Regions from separate parts of the Aeribacillus sp. FSL K6-2848 genome, predicted to be linked through region 1. Evidence: riboswitches for the same ligand, from Rfam matches in the RefSeq annotation. Region 1 holds a riboswitch; each other region holds the start of a gene.
What was found. A riboswitch is a leader RNA that binds a small molecule or an ion and turns the genes downstream of it on or off. The one in region 1 is predicted to bind thiamine pyrophosphate.
Positions count from the first base shown of each region.

Region 2: it holds a riboswitch for thiamine pyrophosphate, as region 1 does, so the genes downstream of both, tenI (thiazole tautomerase TenI) here and thiT (energy-coupled thiamine transporter ThiT) in region 1, are expected to answer to the same signal.
Region 3: it holds a riboswitch for thiamine pyrophosphate, as region 1 does, so the genes downstream of both, NSS70_RS08270 (acetylornithine deacetylase) here and thiT (energy-coupled thiamine transporter ThiT) in region 1, are expected to answer to the same signal.
Region 4: it holds a riboswitch for thiamine pyrophosphate, as region 1 does, so the genes downstream of both, thiC (phosphomethylpyrimidine synthase ThiC) here and thiT (energy-coupled thiamine transporter ThiT) in region 1, are expected to answer to the same signal.

Region 1 is NZ_JBBOQQ010000001.1:3,648,725-3,653,769, forward strand. It holds gene NSS70_RS17675 (DUF418 domain-containing protein) at 1-1,100, opposite strand, end outside; TPP riboswitch at 1,273-1,376, shown strand; gene thiT (energy-coupled thiamine transporter ThiT) at 1,446-2,006, shown strand; gene menC (o-succinylbenzoate synthase) at 2,048-3,157, opposite strand; gene NSS70_RS17690 (carbon-nitrogen hydrolase family protein) at 3,421-4,377, opposite strand.
Region 2 is NZ_JBBOQQ010000001.1:1,268,513-1,273,557, reverse strand. It holds gene NSS70_RS06370 (ThiF family adenylyltransferase) at 1-923, opposite strand, end outside; gene NSS70_RS06365 (thiazole synthase) at 920-1,687, opposite strand; gene thiS (sulfur carrier protein ThiS) at 1,694-1,897, opposite strand; gene thiO (glycine oxidase ThiO) at 1,905-3,017, opposite strand; gene tenI (thiazole tautomerase TenI) at 3,019-3,618, opposite strand; TPP riboswitch at 3,758-3,866, opposite strand; gene NSS70_RS06345 (monovalent cation:proton antiporter family protein) at 3,921-5,045, opposite strand, start outside.
Region 3 is NZ_JBBOQQ010000001.1:1,680,623-1,685,667, forward strand. It holds gene NSS70_RS08250 (mechanosensitive ion channel family protein) at 1-523, opposite strand, end outside; gene NSS70_RS08255 (peroxiredoxin) at 874-1,422, shown strand; gene NSS70_RS08260 (TlpA family protein disulfide reductase) at 1,515-1,970, shown strand; gene NSS70_RS08265 (hypothetical protein) at 2,202-2,870, shown strand; TPP riboswitch at 2,936-3,036, shown strand; gene NSS70_RS08270 (acetylornithine deacetylase) at 3,161-4,426, shown strand; gene tenA (thiaminase II) at 4,459-5,045, shown strand, end outside.
Region 4 is NZ_JBBOQQ010000001.1:2,974,967-2,980,011, reverse strand. It holds gene NSS70_RS14400 (MGDG synthase family glycosyltransferase) at 1-557, shown strand, start outside; gene thiC (phosphomethylpyrimidine synthase ThiC) at 605-2,347, opposite strand; TPP riboswitch at 2,482-2,597, opposite strand; gene NSS70_RS14390 (NfeD family protein) at 2,791-4,074, shown strand; gene floA (flotillin-like protein FloA) at 4,091-5,045, shown strand, end outside.

The DNA.
Region 1 (5,045 bases):
AGCTGCACGGCAAAAATTGCGAGTGCAAGCCAAAAACCGGCGAAGGGGTATACTTTACCGTACAATCCCAATCCGTAATGATAAAAAAGATATGTACAAATAACAGATTGCATGATGTAATTTGTCAATGACATGCGTCCAACAGGCGCAATCTTCTTAACAATTTGCCGACAGATTGGGTGAAAATATAAAAATATGAGAGAGATCACATAAAACAACATGAGAAATGGTGCACCGAACACCATGTAAAAACTATTTTCAGCGGTGACCGCAAAAATATTTAACGGAAGCCCAATGATAAGCCCGAAAAACCAGATGGCTGTTAATAACCTTCGATGCTTCTCCGGTTCTTGAAAAAGCTTTTGTTTCGCAAATATCATGCCAACTAAAAACATGCTGATATATGGGAGCATGTTTATTATATAGACAAGCGGTTGAAAAGGCCACATGCCAGACATAGACATGTAAAAAAGCCGATCATGAATACGCTGATGGAAAATATCAGTAAAACTTCCGTTTTGATATGAATGGATTGCGTTTCTTGCCTCCTCTTCCAGTAAGGCAGCCTGCTCTCTTTTTTGGACTAAAGCATCCTCACCATTGGATACAGCCGTCATCAAACCAATAAGGAGCAAATATAAACTAAATAAACATACAGTCCATACCAAAAGGGTTTTCCAGGAACACTTCCGGAAAAAAAGGAGAAGAAACCCCAGCACAGCATAATCCATTAAAATGTCTCCATCCCAAATGAAAAATGAATGAATTAGTCCAAATACAAAAAGCACCACCAGTCTGCGTATATATATAGAAACAAAGTTCCTGCCGTTTCCTAAAGCCCGTTCCTCCATGATGATGATTCCAAATCCGAACAATAATGAGAACATTGTAATAAACTTCATTTGTACAAATATTTCCAAAATATTTTTCGTTAGAAAATCCCATGTTCTCCATGTTTCAGTAAAAAAATTTTCGCTGCCTATTTGGTATAAATATACATCTGGATAGCTGAAATGCGCCATATTCACAAGTAAAATGCCAAATATCGCAGCCCCCCGCACCACATCCACTACTTCATAACGCTCACGTTTAAGATTCAAATCAAAACCCCCATTCTGAAAAAAGTTCTTATTGTTAACGCCCTTTTTTCATTACTTTTTGTCCAAAGGCTGCATTTCAGCTTTATCGTGTTTAAATTTATTTGAATATAGCGAAAAAAGAATGACAATTTTCTTATAGTCTATTATGATAGACATAAGATTCGAATATCAACAGATCCACAAGGGGAGCTATATGCTGAGAGTGGACGGATATTTCGTCCAGACCCTTTGAACCTGTTAGTTAATGCTAGCGTAGGGATGTGGAAGTATACTGATCCATGATACAGCCTTTTTCCCCCTTATGGATATTTGTTGATAGCAAATAATATACAGGGGGTTTTATTTTTGGAAAAAAATCGCTTATTACTATTAATAGAAGCAGCAATCTTTGCAGCATTGGCAGTTATACTTGATCTTCTCCCTTCCATTCAATTATCATCAGCCATTTCTATATCCATTGCCATGGTGCCTGTACTCATATTATCGTTTCGATCCGGTGCAAAGATTGGCTTCATTTCCGGCTTTTTATGGGGATTATTGCAAATTGTATTAGGTGATGCATACATCCTGACGCCTGTTCAAGGCTTCATCGACTATTTTCTAGCTTTTTCCTTTATCGGTTTAGCCGGTCTTTTCAGCAAAACTATCCAAAATAAGCTGAAAGATGGAAAGAAAAGCTCTGCTCTTGTTTTCATCATCTTTGGCGTCTTCATCGGAGCTTTTGCACGTTATTTTTGGCATTTTATCAGCGGTGTCTTTTTCTTCGGAGAATATGCACCAGAAGGAATGTCAGCGGTCGTTTATTCTTTGATCGTAAACGGCATTACGATGATAGGAGCGTTTGTATTATGCGCTGTCGTTACTGTTATTCTCATTATGGCGGCGCCAAGATTGGTTGTAAAATAAACAAAATCATCCTCTGCAAAACATGCAGAGGATAATTTTGTTTATAGGGTAAATACTTTCGTTTCAACAGTGTATTTTTTTAATTTTTCACGGCTTACATGAAAACCGATCCCCGGGTTATCAGGCAAGGCAATTTTTCCATTATAAACCGACATTTCCGGTTCAATAATATCTTCTTCCCAATACTTAGATGAACTGGATATATCTCCTGGCAGTGTGAATTGTTCAAGTGTCGCTAAGGATATATTATGGGCCCGTCCAATCCCTGATTCAAGCATCCCTCCGCACCAAACTGGAACATTTTGCTCTTTGCAAAAATCATGGATTTTTTTTGCTTCTGTCAAACCGCCAACACGGCCGATTTTTATATTCATAATTTTGCAGCTTCGAAGTTCAACAGCCTTTCGAGCATCTTCGAAGGAACAAATACTTTCATCTAAACAGATCGGTGTTTCCAATTCTTTTTGAAGTTTGCTATGATCCACAATATCATCGTACGCAAGAGGCTGCTCAATCATCATTAATTGAAACTCATCCAATTGTTTTAGATGATTTATATCTTTTAATGTATAGGCACTGTTCGCATCAGCCATTAAATCCAAGTTCGGAAAATGCTTCCGTATTTCCTTAACTACTTCAATATCCCAACCTGGTTTAATCTTTATTTTTACTCTCTTGTATCCTTCCTCCTGATACTGTTCAATAAGACTGATTAAATCTTTTATTGTTGGCTGAATACCGATGCTCACCCCAGCTTCAACTTCTTTTTTCATTCCCCCGAGAGCTTGTGAAAGAGGTATATTTTGCTGTTTTGCATATAGATCCCACACGGCACCTTCCAAAGCCGCTTTTGCCATATAATTTCTGCGAATAAAACGAAACGATTCAGCCAACTCACGAGGATGATGAAACGACGTCTTTGATAAAATTGGAATGAGGAAATCTTCGATCATGTGCACAGTTGTTTTCACGGTTTCTTCTGTATACCATGGAATGGAAAAAGCAACCCCTTCTCCAAAACCGGCTGCACCATCATCATCCTTTACTTCTACGATCAACAATTCGCGATCGTGAATGTCTCCATAGCTAGTAGAAAATGGGGCTTTCAAACGCATCTGTAATATATGCAAAACAATTTTCTTAATTTTTATCAATTAAGAGCATCTCCTTTTTTAAACAAGCTCTCAGCTAAGTTCGACAAAATCATTCCCATTCGCCAGAGGGCTCGATATTTCCCGGAAAATATTTCTTAAAATAGCGAATCCACTCGAACGTTTGTTTTACACTAATTATAAAATAAACGCTTTCTTAATGTAAAGGAGCAAGGGATTTCTTTATTTCCCTTATTGTTTATTGAACTGCAAAATCTCAAATAAATAATGAGATCATCGTAGAAACGAGTCTCATCATGAGATTAATTTTTCCACTCAATAGTTGTCTTCTTCTCTTTGTTGACTAGCAATTTAAAAACATCAGGTCTTGCATAATGCCCAACAGGATCAAAATCAAACTGGCTATAGGCGATTTGTTTCATATCCAGTTCTGCAATGATGATGTCTTCCTTGCCAAATACGGGCTCTGCCACATATTCGCCCAACGGTCCAACAATCGCGCTACCACCTCTGCTCATTACTTCAGGTGAAGAAGCAAGTTCATCATAACAAGCCAAATCTTTCGGATACATATCTTTTGTCACATATTGATTGGCAGACAAAACAAAGCATCTCCCCTCCAAAGCAATGTGGCGGATTGTTGACTGCCAAGTTTCCCTTGCATCAGCCGTTGGGGCAATATAAATTTGAATTCCTTGTGCGTACATCGCAGCCCTTGCTAACGGCATATAATTTTCCCAGCAGATTAGCGCCCCTATTCTTCCATAAGGGGTGTCAAACACTGGTAATGTGCTTCCATCCCCTTCCCCCCAAACAATCCGTTCTGCTGCAGTCGGTTTTAATTTGCGGTGTTTTCCTAACAACTGTCCGTCAGAATCGAAAAATAAAACAGAACAGTAAAGAGTCCCGCCGCTAAATTCATTATCCCTTTCTGTTACACCTATCACAAGGTAGACACCTGCTTTTCGAGCCGCTTCGCCCAGTTGTTCCGTCGTTTCGTCTGGAACAGCTACAGAATTGCTCCAGTATCTATACCAATCCTTCCTCCCTTCAGCCGAACGGCTCCCAATCGTTGTACCAAAAGATAAGCCTCTAGGATAAGCGGGAATAAAAGCTTCAGGAAATACAACAATCTTTGCTCCTTTTTCAGCAGCTTGATGTATGAGGCTAACCGCCTTTTTTGTCGTGGCGTCCCGGTCCATAATAACAGATGAGGCTTGTATAACAGCAACTTTAACCTTTTGTGCTCTGTTCGACATATTTTTCCCCTCCACCAAATCAAAAAATCTAAAGCAATCTTAAATGCCGAAGCTCATGAACCTTCAAAGTCATAACCTTCGGAAGTTGCACCCTATTCATCTTCCATAAAAAAATCTGCACAGGAAGGAAAACACTTTGAATAATCCTCTTTTTAAGCATAGAAGGGCCGGCCCATGAATTTGAGTTCAAAATAATTGGATTATGTTTTTCCATGAGAGCTTTTCATGTGATATCTCATCTGAAGTAATTTAATGATAATTTCTTAGCATGCTCCTTTGTACAATACAGCTGTGGCTGAGTGTCGAACTAACTATCAACACTTAATTCTATAGAAGCATTAAGCGTAAAATATGAGAAACGGTTTGAATTGGAGTATATTATTCATAATAAAAATGTTCAAAAATTTTTGGACCATCCAATCAAAGACTTTGTCAATCATCCAATTTCAATACTGCAACAGCCATTTATCCAAGACGAACCTTAAAGTGAAATAAATTTGCCGAAAATCGCACATCTATTTTAAGGGTTTTCAACTTCAAGTCAAAGAAAAAATCGGGCAGGACAGCTTTAAACATTGCGTCCATGTTACAAAAGATAATGATTTTTCAGCAGCGTTCAAATCATGTGCTAAAAACTCCAAGTTAAAATAAAAGTGGATGGGTAAAAT
Region 2 (5,045 bases), 2.4 Mb from region 1:
ACGCGGAAATCATCCGCCTGAAAGGATATTAAATAAGCATTTCCCTTTAAGTCTTTCACGATCGGACGCAAACGATTGGTAATTTCTGATAGCGAAATCTTCTGTTTTTGCTGCGGACGTATTTGTACGGTATTCCTTCCGCACAAAACCGCTGTTTTTAATCCATTTTCAACCGACAAATATGGATATGTCGGGTGATGTCCGCACGATGGGCAGTCGGCCTTTTTTAACTTGGTCATGTCTACTGCAGAATGCTCCCTTGTCCAAACATCAAATGAAACTAACTGCTTGGACACCTCTCCGCTGACTAAATATTTCAGTGCCTCTGCTGTTTGATAAGAGGCGACGATTTGCACCGCCGGGCTGATCACGCCAACTGTATCGCACGTCATTCCGTCAGACGGAATCGCTTGGAGCATACAATGGAGGCATGGTGTTTGTTTCGGAACGATGGAAACGGTCATTCCATAACTTCTCACTACTGCCCCATAGATCCAAGGTATTTCGTGCTTCATCGCTAAATCATTGATGAAAAATCTCGTTTCAAAATTGTCAGTCCCATCGATGATAAGATCGACATCCTTTACATGTTCTATAAAATCAATTGAGAAATCGCCCACAATCGCTTCAATCGAAATGTTCGAATTGATTTCCTGCAAATGTTTTTTGGCAGCAACCGCTTTTGGCAGCTTTTGTTTCGCATCCTCTTCTGTATACAGCTGTTGACGCCCGAGATTGCTCCAATCGACATAATCACGGTCAATGATGGTTATTTTACCGATTCCAGCACGGGCTAACATTTCAGCGCTTGCGCAGCCGAGTGCCCCAGCTCCAACAATGAGCACATGGCTTTTCAGCAATTTTTTTTGTCCCTCTTCTCCAATAGGAGAAAACAAGATTTGGCGAGAATATCGTTCCATTATGTCGTTAACATTCCTTCCGTTGGACTGCTTGCTTGTGCATACCGTTTTTTCGGAATGCGTCCTGCTTCATATCCAAGTCTTCCTGCTTCAATCGCCAGTTTCATTGCCTTCGCCATTTTCACAGGATCTTTTGCACCGGAAACAGCTGTATTTAATAAGATTCCATCTGCTCCCATCTCCATGGCGAGTGCGCAATCTGCCGGCGAACCGATTCCGGCATCAACAATGACTGGAATATTGGCTTGCTCAATAATAAATGATAGATTGAGAGGATTGACAATTCCTTGGCCTGATCCGATCGGAGATGCTCCCGGCATGATGGCATGAACCCCTAATTCTTCAAGCTTCTTCGCCAGAACAACATCGTCTGAAGTGTATGGAAGAACAATAAACCCTTCATCCAATAACATCTCTGATGCCTTCAATGTTTCAATCGGATCAGGGAGAAGCGTTTTATCATCTCCAATTACTTCCACCTTAATCATATCACATAATCCTGATGCTTTAGCAAGTTTAGCGATTCTGACTGCTTCCTCCGCAGTTTTTGCCCCGGCCGTGTTCGGCAGAAGCGTATATTTCGATAAATCCAACATTTCTAAAAAATTTGGCTGAGAAGGCTCGTAAATATTCATTCTTCTGACGGCAAATGTCAAAATTTCAGCACCTGAGGCCTCCACCGCTTCTTTTTGTATCTCAAAAGACGGATATTTTCCAGTTCCTAACATTAATCTCGACTGAAATGTTTTATCTCCTATTTTTAACATGAATCATCATCCCCCTCCAACAAAATGGACAATTTCAATTTGATCACCATCATGTAATGTCTGGAAGCTGTATTGTTCTTTTGAAACAATTTCACCATTTCGTTCAACGACAACAATTCTTTCCTGTAATTGAAAAAAGTTCAGCAAATCTTCAATGCTTCGAACACTATTCTCCACTTCCATCTGCTGGCCGTTGATGCGAAGTTTCACCGTTTCATCACCTCCCTTTCGCATCAGAAAGCAATCGGTTTAAAGAAAAGCTATGAACATAACGCTCATATTGATTCGTTTTCAAAATCATGTCTTTTACGATCAAGCTTGTAATCGGCGCTAGAAGAATGCCGTTTCGATAATGACCGGTCGCAAAAAAGATTCCCTCATGCTCCGGGTGCTCGGCAAAATACGGCCAGCCGTCAGCTGTTTGCGGCCTGAGCGACGACCAAGCACTAACGACCGGTTCAGACCCGATTTCTGGCATCATTTTCTGAACCTTGATCATTAATTCGGATACTCCTTTGACTGTTGGATTCGTATCCCAGTCGTTTTCATAAGAAGTTGCTCCAATAATAACGGTGCCGTCTTTTTTCGGTACGATATAACAGTGCTCGTAAAACACTGTTTTGTTGATCACTAGTTTTTTCGGTTTTACGGCTAAGCATTCTCCTTTAACGGGCTTCATTGGATTTTTCAACCCCAACTTTTCTAAGAAAAAGCCACTCCAAACTCCGCTTGAAACGACGACTTTTCCACATATAAAAACTCCTTGGGAAGTGACAAGCTTGTATGCTTTTCCCTCTTTAATCACATCGAAAACAGGACATTGTTCAAAAATGGATGCACCATATTTTCTAGCGCCTTTCGCATATGCGCAGCAAACAGATGAACCTTTCACTTGGCCGTCATGTTTAAGCCAAAGAGCTCCCGCAATGTCTTCAGAAACATGTGGCTCATTTGCCAGTACGTTTTCCCTTGAATGCCATTCTAGTTCATTCTCATCTGCGAGCGATTGCAGAAAGCGGCCTTCTTCCTCAGTAAATGCAAGCCGATACATGCCTTCCTGCACAAGCTCAATATCCACACCAGATTGCTCCAATAATTCTTTTGCAAGGCTCGGATATAAATTTCGGCTCTCTAAGCATAGCTCAAAAAATATGTCTCTTTTTTCATTTTCAGAATGGGCACCCAGCATTCCTGCTGCAGCGGATGTCGCTTTACCTCCGATTTCGCCGCTTTCAAACACGGCGGTCTTCAGCCCTGCTTTTGATAGCTCATAGGCGATCCCTTGGCCGATGACCCCTCCCCCGATGATTCCAACATCAAAAACGTTCATTTTAAAAAGCTTCCCCTTTCCTGAAAAGTTTGGCAGCGCTCTCTGGATCTTTCGAAGAAAAGATATAGGACATAACGGCAATACCGCTTGCTTTTTTTTCTAAAACCTTTTGCATATTATCAGGCGTGATCCCACCGATGGCGATAATAGGAATATTGACGTGTCCAACGATTTTCCTAAGCAAATCTGTTCCCTTTGCCGGAAGTCCTTTTTTACTGTTCGTTTCAAAAACGTTTCCGAAAAAACAATAGTCTGCTCCGTCTTTTTCTGCTTTTACCGCTTCATCTAATGAATGGACGCTGACACCGGCTTTTATTTGCGGAAAAGCGCTTTTCACTTTTTTTACCGGCAGGCCGGTTCCCGGAAGATGAACATTTTGAACGCCTGTTAGGAGCGCAACATCGAGCCGATCGTTGATAACAAGCTGTTCTCTCCTTATCCCGTTTGCCAAAAGCTGTTCTACAAGATGAATGATCTCACATGGTCTTTTATTTTTTTCTCGTATATGAACGTAATCAACATGATCTGATATGGACAAAATTATGCGTATTAGCTCGTTGACCGGTTTTGTTCCGTCTGTTACGGCATGAAGTTCCAACATTGTACATTCCTTTCATGAGAAAGACGCTCACACTCGTCTTTCAAGGTTCAAAACTGGAAAGCAGCTGTCCAGTGGTGAGACTGGAAACAATAAAAAACCACCTTCCTTGCTGGAAAGTGGTAATGGAATATCAGACATATGTTTCAAATTCCCACTTCCCTACGCTGGCATCATCCAGATCAGGTTCAAAGGGTCTTAAAGTCAACACTTTAATCTCAGCCTTTCCAAAGGCTCCCCTAGTGGATGCTTATTAAATTTTCATACTAATTTCATGCTATCACAATTTGTTTTGTTTGCAAATATTATTTGCTAAATTCCAGCTCATCTTTTAACTCATTTACATATTTGCGGGAACCCGTTACAATCAAGCGGTCCCCTTTTTTCAATTCGGTATCGCCGTGAGGCACAATGGAATCTTCACCTCGAAAAATCCGGACAAAGATACAATCTCCTGTAAACGGAAAGTATCGAAGCTTCATTCCATCATATTTTCGGTTATTCATATTAATTTGATAAAGAGAGTTGTCTTGGTTTGTTAAGATCCGCATAACGCCAGGCGATTCGATCAAAGCCCTGAGCAGCGTTTTTGTTGACAGCATGACGGAAAATACGCTGATCCCCTTTTCTTTTAATGCTTGATCCAACTCCGGGGAAGAAATTGAGGCGATGACCTGTTCTACGCCGCATTCTTTTGCATATGTCGCAATTTCCGCATTTCTTTCTTCATCCCCAGTAGCCACTATTACTATATCAGCTTCCATTATGTGGTGTTCATTCAATGATTCTATCGAATAGTCTTTCAATTCTTCAATTTTAAACACCGATTGAGCAGTCCCGTTTTCAATTTTGTCTTGCTGTGTATGATATACGGTTGCTTCATACAAATTTTTGTCCAATTCTCTTGTGACTGGAAGGGTCATTTGATTTGCACCAATAAAAGCAATTTTCTTTTTAGGCTGCACCGCCATTTTTTTAGGGAATAATTTTTTAAATCCTATCGGCGTGATAATGCTTGTTAACACGGCAACTACTATTAGTGCGTCAGCCATTTGCTTATCAATCAGTTCGATTCGCTGTCCAATTTCAGCTGCCGCAATAACTAATGATAAAGTAGCAGTCAACAAGAACGCCGCCGCAATCGTTGTATTCGTATCATACCATTTTCTCAGCACAAAAACGGGAATAAACTTTGAGATCAAGAGGGCGAGAAATAACAAAGGAATTAACAAAAGAAGGTTCGGATCTTTGATCAATTCCCATAAATCCAATTCCACCCCTATCATGACAAAAAAGATCGGGATTAAAAAACCGTAGCCAAACGAATCTAGCTTTTGCACCAAGTCTGAATTAGGCGATAAAAGCGAGACTAAAACTCCCGCAAGGAAGGCGCCTAAAATATTTTCTGCCCCAAGCGTTTCCGATAAACC
Region 3 (5,045 bases), 2.0 Mb from region 1:
GATTGGAAAGGCCGACAATCTGCCTGTTTGGAACATAATGCAATGTGCCGTCAAAGCCTCGGATTTGCGTCGTTCGTAAACCGACAGCTTCCACAATGCCTGAATAATTGCCTGTAGTGACATAATCTCCAACATCAAGTTGTTTTTCTAGGAGAAGGAAAAATCCTGTCACAACATCGCTGACGAGCCCTTGAGCTCCAAAGCCGATCGCAAGACCAACAACCCCAGCCCCGGCTAAAAGCGCTGTGACATTGTAGCCAAACACTTGAAAAACGGTAACAATAAAAATGAAAAACAGGGCATAATGAAAGAAATTCAAAACTAATGTTTGCAGCGTTTTAGCCCGCGTGGTGGAAATTTCCTTCCGATTCTCAAGCCCCTCAAACATTTTGTGAATAATTTTATTGCCGATTGATTTGACGATAATATATGCAATGTAAATTCCAATAAGCTTGGCCAAAACTTCTCCTGATTTTAAAGCCAGATCAGCCCAATCAATAGATTCAAAAAAGTTCAAAACCATTTCCCCTTTCTTTTCGAGCCAATCATTTGGTTATTTGACGGGATCATGTTAAACTGAATGTACAGTTGAAAGTTTAACATAGAAAAAGGAATTTTCAATGATTGTTACATTTTTTTAATGATAGCGGCGAAAATTGGAAATAGTATTATTGTTCTCTTCGTCGCAATGAAAATGTAAAACAGATTATTTAAATTAATTATTATTTAAAATTGACTAAAATTTTGTTGTTATATATAATAGTAATCGGAGGAAGGATATTGAGAAAATACTCAATTCATTCTCATTTGTTTTTGAAGGAAACGATCAAAAAGTTTCCTTTAAAATAAAATTTTAAAATGGAGGGTTACATAATGGCAGAGCGTTTGGTTGGTAAACAAGCTCCACGTTTTGAAATGGATGCCGTTTTGCCAAACAAAGAGTTTGGTAAAGTAAGCTTGGAAGGAATCATGAAACAAGGAAAATGGACAGTTCTTTTCTTTTATCCAATGGACTTCACTTTCGTTTGTCCAACTGAAATCACAGCTATTTCTGACCGTTATGAAGAATTTGAAGATCTTGATGCAGAAGTGATTGGTGTATCAACTGACACAATTCACACACACTTAGCTTGGATTAAAACTCCTCGCGAAGAGAACGGTTTAGGCGATATTAAATATCCGCTTGCAGCAGATACAAATCATCAAGTATCAAGAGACTACGGCGTTTTAATCGAAGAAGAAGGAGTTGCTCTTCGCGGATTGTTCATCATCAATCCAGAAGGCGAACTTCAATATCAAACAGTATTCCATAACAACATTGGCCGCGATGTTGATGAAACATTGCGTGTACTTCAAGCGCTTCAAACTGGCGGACTTTGCCCAGCAAACTGGAAGCCTGGTCAAGAAACGCTTAAAGTATAATGAAGCTTTTCATTCAAAGGGCCTAGCAGTACGTTAGGCCTTTTTTCAAACGATTATTTTTTTGATATTCATTCTTCAAGGAGGAAGCGGAAATGAAATTACGTGAGCCAATGCCTGAATTAGTCGGAGCAACAACTTGGCTGAATGGCGAAGTAACGAAAGAGCAATTAATCGGTGAAAAACCAACATTAATCCATTTTTGGTCAATCAGCTGCCATTTGTGTAAAGAAGCAATGCCGAAAGTAAATGAGTTCCGCGATCAATATAAAGATAAACTGAACGTAGTAGCTGTTCATATGCCTCGCTCCGAAAAGGATTTAGATATTGATGATATTAAAAAAGTAGCGGAAGAACACGGGATTACGCAACCGATCTTTGTTGACAACGAACATAAATTAACCGATGCTTTTGAAAATCAATATGTACCTGCATATTATGTTTTTGACAAAAACGGCATTCTTCGCCACTTCCAAGCAGGAGGAAGCGGAATGAAAATGCTGGAAAAACGTGTTAATCGGGTGTTAGCGGAAACAGAAAACGCTGAATGATTCAACCATCTGCAAAACATTGCAGGTGGTTTTTCATTTTAGAAAAATACCTTTCCGGCTTTGAAAGGACTTGTTTTTATTGCTTCGAAGCTTTCAAAAGATAAGCATCTCCATTTACCATTCATCTGACATCCTTTTTCCAGCTCTCAATCCTAAAGAAATGATTCACATTCCAAATCACAACATGCTATAATAAATGATGCTAGTTTGAACAAAAAGGAGCATAGGTGGATGGCAAAACAATCACAAACTTTTTCCATTATGAATCTATTAAAGGTGCTTTTGGCTGTCATCGTTATCCTTTTCCTATTTTATTTGCTTGCATTTAACGACGTCGTCGTGCGTTTTATATCTCTGCTATTAAATGGATGTTTAGTTGTTCTCGCCTTCCTTGTCTATCGGAAAATAGACTATATGATAAAGATAAAAGAAGAACGAAAAGAGCCTATTCAAAACGAAAAGCTGCCTGATGAAACAGAAATGGCGCGAAAAGAACAGCAATTAAATAAACTGGAGCTTGATAAAACGCAATTGTTGGAGGAGCTATTAACAAAAGCCGGTATCGAAGAGGAAGAAAAACAAAAGTACCGAGCCAAAATTAGAGAAAAAGAGGATGAAGCTTCAAAGCTTCAACAAGAGCTAGCATTCATGAAAGGCCGGATTGCCAACTTGATTTTAAAAAGAGATCCTGAGATCGAGCGGATTGTCCTGCTGCTTGATGCAGATTTTATATTAAATCATTCGTTAGTGGAAATTAATCAAAGGTTTCAGGAAATTAGCGGCAGTTTTTCTGAACAATCGATCGAGCATTTGAAAAAGGCTAATTATATTGATCAACATTTGCAATTTACTCGAATTGGTTATCGTGAATTATTAAAGACAGCAAAAAGGATCAATTAACCGTTAGCTTGTATTTTTCTATATTTTATGATTTAATGAAATTAAATGAAAATTTCATAATATTAACATACCACTAGGGGAGCCGAAAGGCTGAGAAAGGCGTGTGCCTTGACCCTTTGAACCTGATCTAGATCATACTAGCGTAGGGAAGTGGTGCAGTAATATCGAAACCTGTCTATGGGTTTTGTATATACTTGCCCGTTCCCTTATATTGGGAACGGGCTTTTTGCATTACAAGGCTGATTGGCAAACCATTTTTCAAAACAAAATGTTAAGAAAGGGGAGACAACGTGTTACAAACGCTATTTCAGCAAATTGATGAAAGGGAAGAAGAACTTCTGAATCTTCTAAAAACACTCGTATCGTTTGAAACGCCGAGCCCTCCGGCAAGAAATGCAAAAGAGGCTCAAAAGTATGTCGCCTCATATTTGGAAGACATCGGCTTTTCCATTGATCAATGGGATTTATATGAACAAGATCCAGTCGTAGTAGGAACGAAAAAAGGAAAAGATCCAGAAAATTACCACAGTTTAATTATTAACGGGCATATTGATGTCGCTTCAATCGAAGAGGGAGAAGAATGGCTAACGCCTCCTTTTGAGGCAACGGTTAAAGGGGATTACATATACGGACGCGGTGTAGCGGATATGAAAGGGGGAATGGCTGCCAGTCTGTTTGCATTAAAGCTGCTGCAAGAAAACGGCATTGAGCCGGGAGGGGATATCATTTTTCAGTCCGTCGTCGGAGAAGAAGTAGGCGAAGCAGGAACAAAATCGTGCTGCGACCGGGGATATCGAGCTGATTTTGCCATCGTTGTCGATTCAAGCAACTGTGAAATACAAGGGCAAGGCGGGGTGATCACGGGCTGGATTACGATTGAAAGCCCCGAGACATTTCACGATGGCACGAGAAGACAAATGATTCATGCCGGCGGGAAGCTTTTTGGGGCAAGCGCGATTGAAAAAATGATGAAAATTATTGAAGGACTGCGAGAGCTTGAACAGCATTGGGCAGTGATGAAAACGAGCAAAGGCTTTCCGCCTGGTTCTGCCACAATTAATCCTGCAGTGATTGAAGGTGGAAGGCACGCCGCTTTTGTGGCCGATAAATGTTCCCTTTGGATTACCGTTCACTATTACCCGGAAGAGCATTATGTAGAGGTGATCCGGGAAATTGAAGAACATATCCATCATGTTGCAATGGCTGATCCATGGCTTCGGAAATATCCTCCGAAATTTAAATGGGGCGGCACATCGATGATTGAAGATCGAGGAGAAATTTTCCCAGCTTTTTCATATGACGAACATTCACTCGGAGTGAAAACATTACAAAAAGCACATAAACTGGCATTTAATGAGGAAGCAAAGCTGACGATGTCCCCTACTGTGACAGACGGCGGCTGGCTGAGTGAAGCGGGAATTCCCGTCGTTTTATATGGACCGGGCACGCTTGAAGATGCACATTCGGTGAATGAAAAGCTGTCCATCCCCCAATTAAAAACATTTACAAAATCGCTGATCGCGTTTTTATTTGATTGGTATCAGAAAAAACGATGACAATTACAAAAGCTGCGAAAGGGGTAATTCAAATGTTTACAGACCGATTGTATAAAACTGCAAAACCGATTTGGGAAGCGAGTTACCATCATCCGTTTGTTCAAGGAATCGGCAATGGGACGCTGGATATCGACAAATTTCGCTTTTTTATGGAGCAGGATTATCTTTATTTAATCGAATACTGCCGCCTGTTTGCCCTTGGAAGCTTAAAGGCTCACAATCTTCAAACAATGACAGTTTTTGCTGATCTTCTACATTCGACGTTAAAAGTGGAAATGGATTTGCATCGTCAATACGCTGAAAGAATAGGAATAGAGAAGGAAAAATTAGAACAAGTTCAGCCTGCTGCTACAACCGTTGCATATACGAGCTATATGTTAAATGTGTCGCAGCGAGGATCATTGGCAGAACTGGTTGCCGCAGTCCTTCCATGTACATGGAGCTATTATGAAATCGGCACACGCTTACATGAGATTCCTGGTGCCAGTGAACATGAGTTTTACGGCGAGTGGGTAAAAATGTACGCATCAACAGAATTCGGTGAATTGGCAAAATGGCTGAAAGATTTAATGAATGAGCTTGCAGAAGGAAAACGGGAAGAAGAATTGAAATGGCTGGA
Region 4 (5,045 bases), 670 kb from region 1:
CTTTTACAAAAAGGAAAGATGAACATGTACATAGCATGCGCTTTTATCGAGGATTAATTTCGGGAGGAAGTTCAGGCGTCGGTTCAATAGAGAAGATAACGGAAAAAATCAGCCGCGATGATGATATCCATTATATGGTGTTATGCGGAAAAAACAGAAAGCTTTATGATCGATTAATAAAACAAAACCATCCACGAATTACTCCTTTACCTTACATCTCTTCAAGAGAACAAATGAACGATCTGTACAATCGCGTCGATTTTATCATGACAAAGCCCGGGGGTGTGACAATCAGCGAATGTTTATACAAAAAAATTCCTATATTTGTATACCACACTCTTCCAGGACAGGAAGAAATAAATTTGGAGAAATTAACGAAATTCGGGATGGTGTTTGATTTTCGAAATTGGCAAGAGGAAACAAATATTTCGGCCTCCATTATTCGAGCGCTGCAATCTAAGCAGCTATCAAAATTTTTATCGAAAGTGGATGAATATCATAAAAGTTTAGCTCCGATTGAACCAGCGGGATTGATCAAACGTTTAATGAATGAATAGCTCCTGGAAGCCATTAAAGCTTCTAGGAGCATTAGTTTGAAAATTATTTATCGATAAAGGGATGACCCGCCCTCTATAAATTCTTTTGCTTTTTGCCTCAAACCTTCCTGAACGAAATCAGAATCACTTGAACCGGCCATTTTTCTTAAATTGTGGGAAATTTTCATCGAGCAAAATTTTGGACCGCACATAGAACAAAAATGGGCAATTTTCGCTCCTTCTGCCGGCAAAGTTTCGTCATGATATTCGCGTGCCCGTTCAGGATCGAGAGAAAGATTAAATTGGTCGTTCCAGCGAAATTCAAAACGGGCTTTTGATAAAGCATCATCCCTTATTTGGGCGCCTGGATGCCCTTTTGCCAAATCTGCGGCATGGGCTGCAATTTTATAAGCAACAACACCTTGGCGCACATCCTCTTTATTGGGAAGGCCTAAATGCTCTTTCGGAGTTACATAACATAGCATGGCCGTTCCGTACCAGCCGATCATGGCTGCTCCAATGGCTGACGTAATATGATCATAGCCGGGAGCAATATCGGTTGTTAATGGACCGAGGGTATAAAAAGGAGCCCCTTTGCAAATTTCATTTTCTAAATCAACATTTTCTTTAATTTTATGCATCGGAATGTGCCCAGGGCCTTCGATCATGACTTGGACATCATGTTTCCAGGCGATTTCCGTCAATTCACCGAGCGTTTTCAATTCGGCAAATTGCGCTTCATCATTGGCATCTCGAATAGATCCGGGACGCAAGCCGTCACCTAATGAAACGGCAATATCATATGTTTTTAAAATTTCGCAAATCTCTTCAAAATGAGTGTATAAAAAGTTTTCTTGATGATGCGCCATACACCACTGCGCCATGATCGAACCGCCGCGGGATACGATTCCGGTCGTCCGTTTGACGGTCAAAGGGATATAGCGAAGCAGCACGCCGGCATGTATAGTAAAATAATCGACCCCTTGTTCTGCTTGCTCAATTAATGTATCACGGTAAATTTCCCATGTTAACTCTTCAGCAACGCCATTTACTTTTTCGAGCGCTTGGTAAATCGGGACGGTTCCAACCGGCACGGGCGAGTTGCGGATGATAAATTCTCTTGTTGCATGAATATTTTTTCCTGTTGACAGGTCCATAATTGTGTCAGCGCCCCAGCGGATGGCCCAAAGCATCTTCTCAACTTCTTCTTCGATTGACGATGTTACAGCTGAATTGCCAATGTTGGCATTAATTTTTACATGAAAGTTCCGGCCGATGATCATCGGTTCACTTTCCGGGTGATTAATGTTGGACGGAATAATGGCCCTGCCGGTAGCGACTTCTTGACGAACGAATTCAGGATCCATGTTTTCACGAATCGCCACAAACTCCATCTCTGGGGTGATGATCCCCTTTTTTGCATAGTGCATTTGTGTAACGACAGCACCTTTTTTTGCTTTGAAAGGCTTTCGATGAAAAGGTGTGGCAATATTGTGATCTTCCCAATTGCGAAATCCATTATCTTCAGGCTTTACCTGGCGCCCGTCATATTCTACAACATCATGACGGTCTAAAATCCACTGTTTGCGCACAGCCGGCAAACCTTTATGAATATCTGCCTGAAAATCAGGATCTGTATAGGGACCGCTCGTGTCATAAACCTTTACAGGTTCATTTTCAAACGTTCCCGCTTCCGTTTTCGTGGGAGTTAATTGAATTTCCCTCATCGGAACCCGAATATCGGGTCTCGACCCAGTCACATAAATTTTTTTGCTTGCTGGAAACTGCATGTTTTCGAAATAATGTTTCATTTTTCTCCTCCTCCATTTTTTTATCTGAAGATGTGCATAGAAAAATAGGAGGGGAGATGGGACGTGAAAAATAAAAACGGGTTCGCTTTAGCACGAACCCGATCAATTCAATATAGAAAAAGAAGGCAATAAAATACTCCCGCTACCTACTTCCCTACGCTGGCATCATCCAGATCAGGTTCAAAGGGTTGAAGAACTTCAGGCGCGTTCTTCTCTCAGTCCAGCTAATTGGACACCCCTAGTAGATGGTTATATATTTTTTTTAATAGTAACATAATATGAAAAATAATGAAAATATTTTTTCGTTTCATGTTTGTTTGCAGAATTGTTGATTTTTGAAACTTTCTGCACAATTGTCCGTAATAATATTAGGCAAAAAATAAGGGGGGAGAGGCCTGAAATCAAACAATAAGTTTTTCGCTATTTGCGCTCTGCTGCTCATCTTGTCGATTATTTGTGCGTCTTTTGATGCCAAATCAGCTGAAGGGAAAACAGTTTATTTTATTCCGATTGAAAATACAATTGAAAAAGGATTGGTGCATTTTATTAAACGATCCATTCAGGAGGCGGAAAAAGAAAAGGCGGATGTCATTGTTTTTGAATTGAACACTCCTGGCGGTGCTTTAGAGGCAGCGATAGAAATAGGCAAAATGATTATGGATACAGATATCAAAACAATCGCTTATGTAAATAAACATGCGATTTCCGCAGGGGCTTATATAGCATTAAGGGCTGATCAAATATATTACCATCCTGGCGGTACCATTGGGTCAGCGGCTGTCATTGACTCCAATGGCAATGCTGCAGAAGTAAAAGTGCAATCGTTTTGGAAAGCAGAGATGAGAAATGCTGCTGAGGTTCATGGCAGAGACCCTATGTTCGCTGAGGCGATGGTAGACAGCAGCTTGGATATGCCCGAATATGGTGCAGAAAAAGGAGAATTACTAACATTAACAGCAAAACAAGCGATGGAAGTCGGGTATGGTGAAGGCATCGCCAAAAGCCGGGCAAAGCTTTTGAAATCGATCGGAATGGAAGGTGCAAAAGTCCAGGAGACTGAGGAGACGTTTGCTGAAAAAATAGCCCGTTTTGTAACAAACATGTATACCATTCCGATATTATTAACGATTAGCGGTTTAGGGTTTGTGTTAGAATTGTACACTCCTGGGTTTGGCATTCCTGGTTTTATTGGACTATTGGCACTGTTTTTGTTTTTCTTCGGTCATTTTATTGCAGGGCTTGCGGGATTGGAAACGGTTGTTTTGTTCGTGCTTGGGGTACTGCTTATAATTGCAGAGTTGTTTGTTCCAGGAGGAATTATTGGAGCAATCGGTTTTCTTTCAGTCCTTTTAAGTTTATTTTTAGCAGCTGATCATATAGGACATATGGCGGTTTCTCTTTTTATTGCCGGTTCCATTTCGATATTCACAATATTCATCATGTCAAAGGTGATTGGTAAGCGTATGAAATGGTTTAAAAAAATTATTTTAAATGATTCAATCAGCACGGAGAAAGGTTATGTATCCAATCAAAATCGTACAGATTTAATTGGGAAAACGGGTGTAACTGTGACTGCTTTACGACCGGCAGGAACAGTAATGACCGATGGAGAGGAAAGATTGGATGTTGTGACAGAAGGAACGTATATTGAGAAAGGAAAAAAAGTGAAAATTGTTAAAGTAGAAGGCTCACGAATTGTTGTAAGAGCTATTAATGAAAATGAATAGGAGGTAGGTATATCACATGGACGTAACATTTTTTCTTTTACTAGGTCTTATCGTATTAGGTCTTATTTTGCTTGGCATCTTGTTCTCTTTTGTGCCGATTATGCTCTGGATTTCAGCTCTGGCAGCTGGCGTTCGCATCAGTATTTTGACTCTTATTGGAATGAGGCTGCGCAGAGTCATTCCAAGTCGAGTGATCAATCCGTTAATTAAAGCGCATAAAGCCGGCCTTGATGTCACAACGAATCAATTGGAAAGCCATTATTTGGCAGGAGGAAATGTCGATCGAGTTGTCAACGCATTAATTGCAGCTGAAAGAGCTAATATTGAATTGAGCTTTGAACGTTGTGCTGCGATTGATTTAGCGGGAAGAGACGTGCTTGAAGCCGTTCAAATGAGCGTAAATCCGAAAGTAATCGAAACCCCGTTTATTGCAGGGGTTGCCATGGACGGAATTGAAGTGAAAGCAAAAGCCCGCATCACGGTGCGAGCCAATATTGACCGGCTTGTTGGTGGTGCCGGGGAAGAAACGATTATCGCACGTGTAGGTGAAGGAATTGTCAGCACCATTGGTTCTTCTGATGATCATAAAAAAGTGCTGGAAAACCCTGATATGATTTCGCAAACAGTTTTAAACAAAGGACTCGATTCAGGAACAGCCTTTGAAATTTTATCCATCGACATCGCGGACGTTGATATCGGCAAAAACATCGGTGCGATCCTGCAGACAGATCAAGCGGAAGCGGACAAAAACATCGCGCAAGCTAAAGCGGAGGAACGCAGGGCGATGGCGGTGGCAAGAGAGCAGGAAATGCGCGCTAAAGTTGAAGAAATGCGGGCAAAAGTTGTTGAGGCGGAAGCGCAAGTTCCGCTTGCAATGGCGGAAGCTTTAAAATCAGGAAATATTGGAGTTATGGATTATATGAACATCAAAAACATTACCGCTGATACAAATATGCGTGATTCTATCGGAA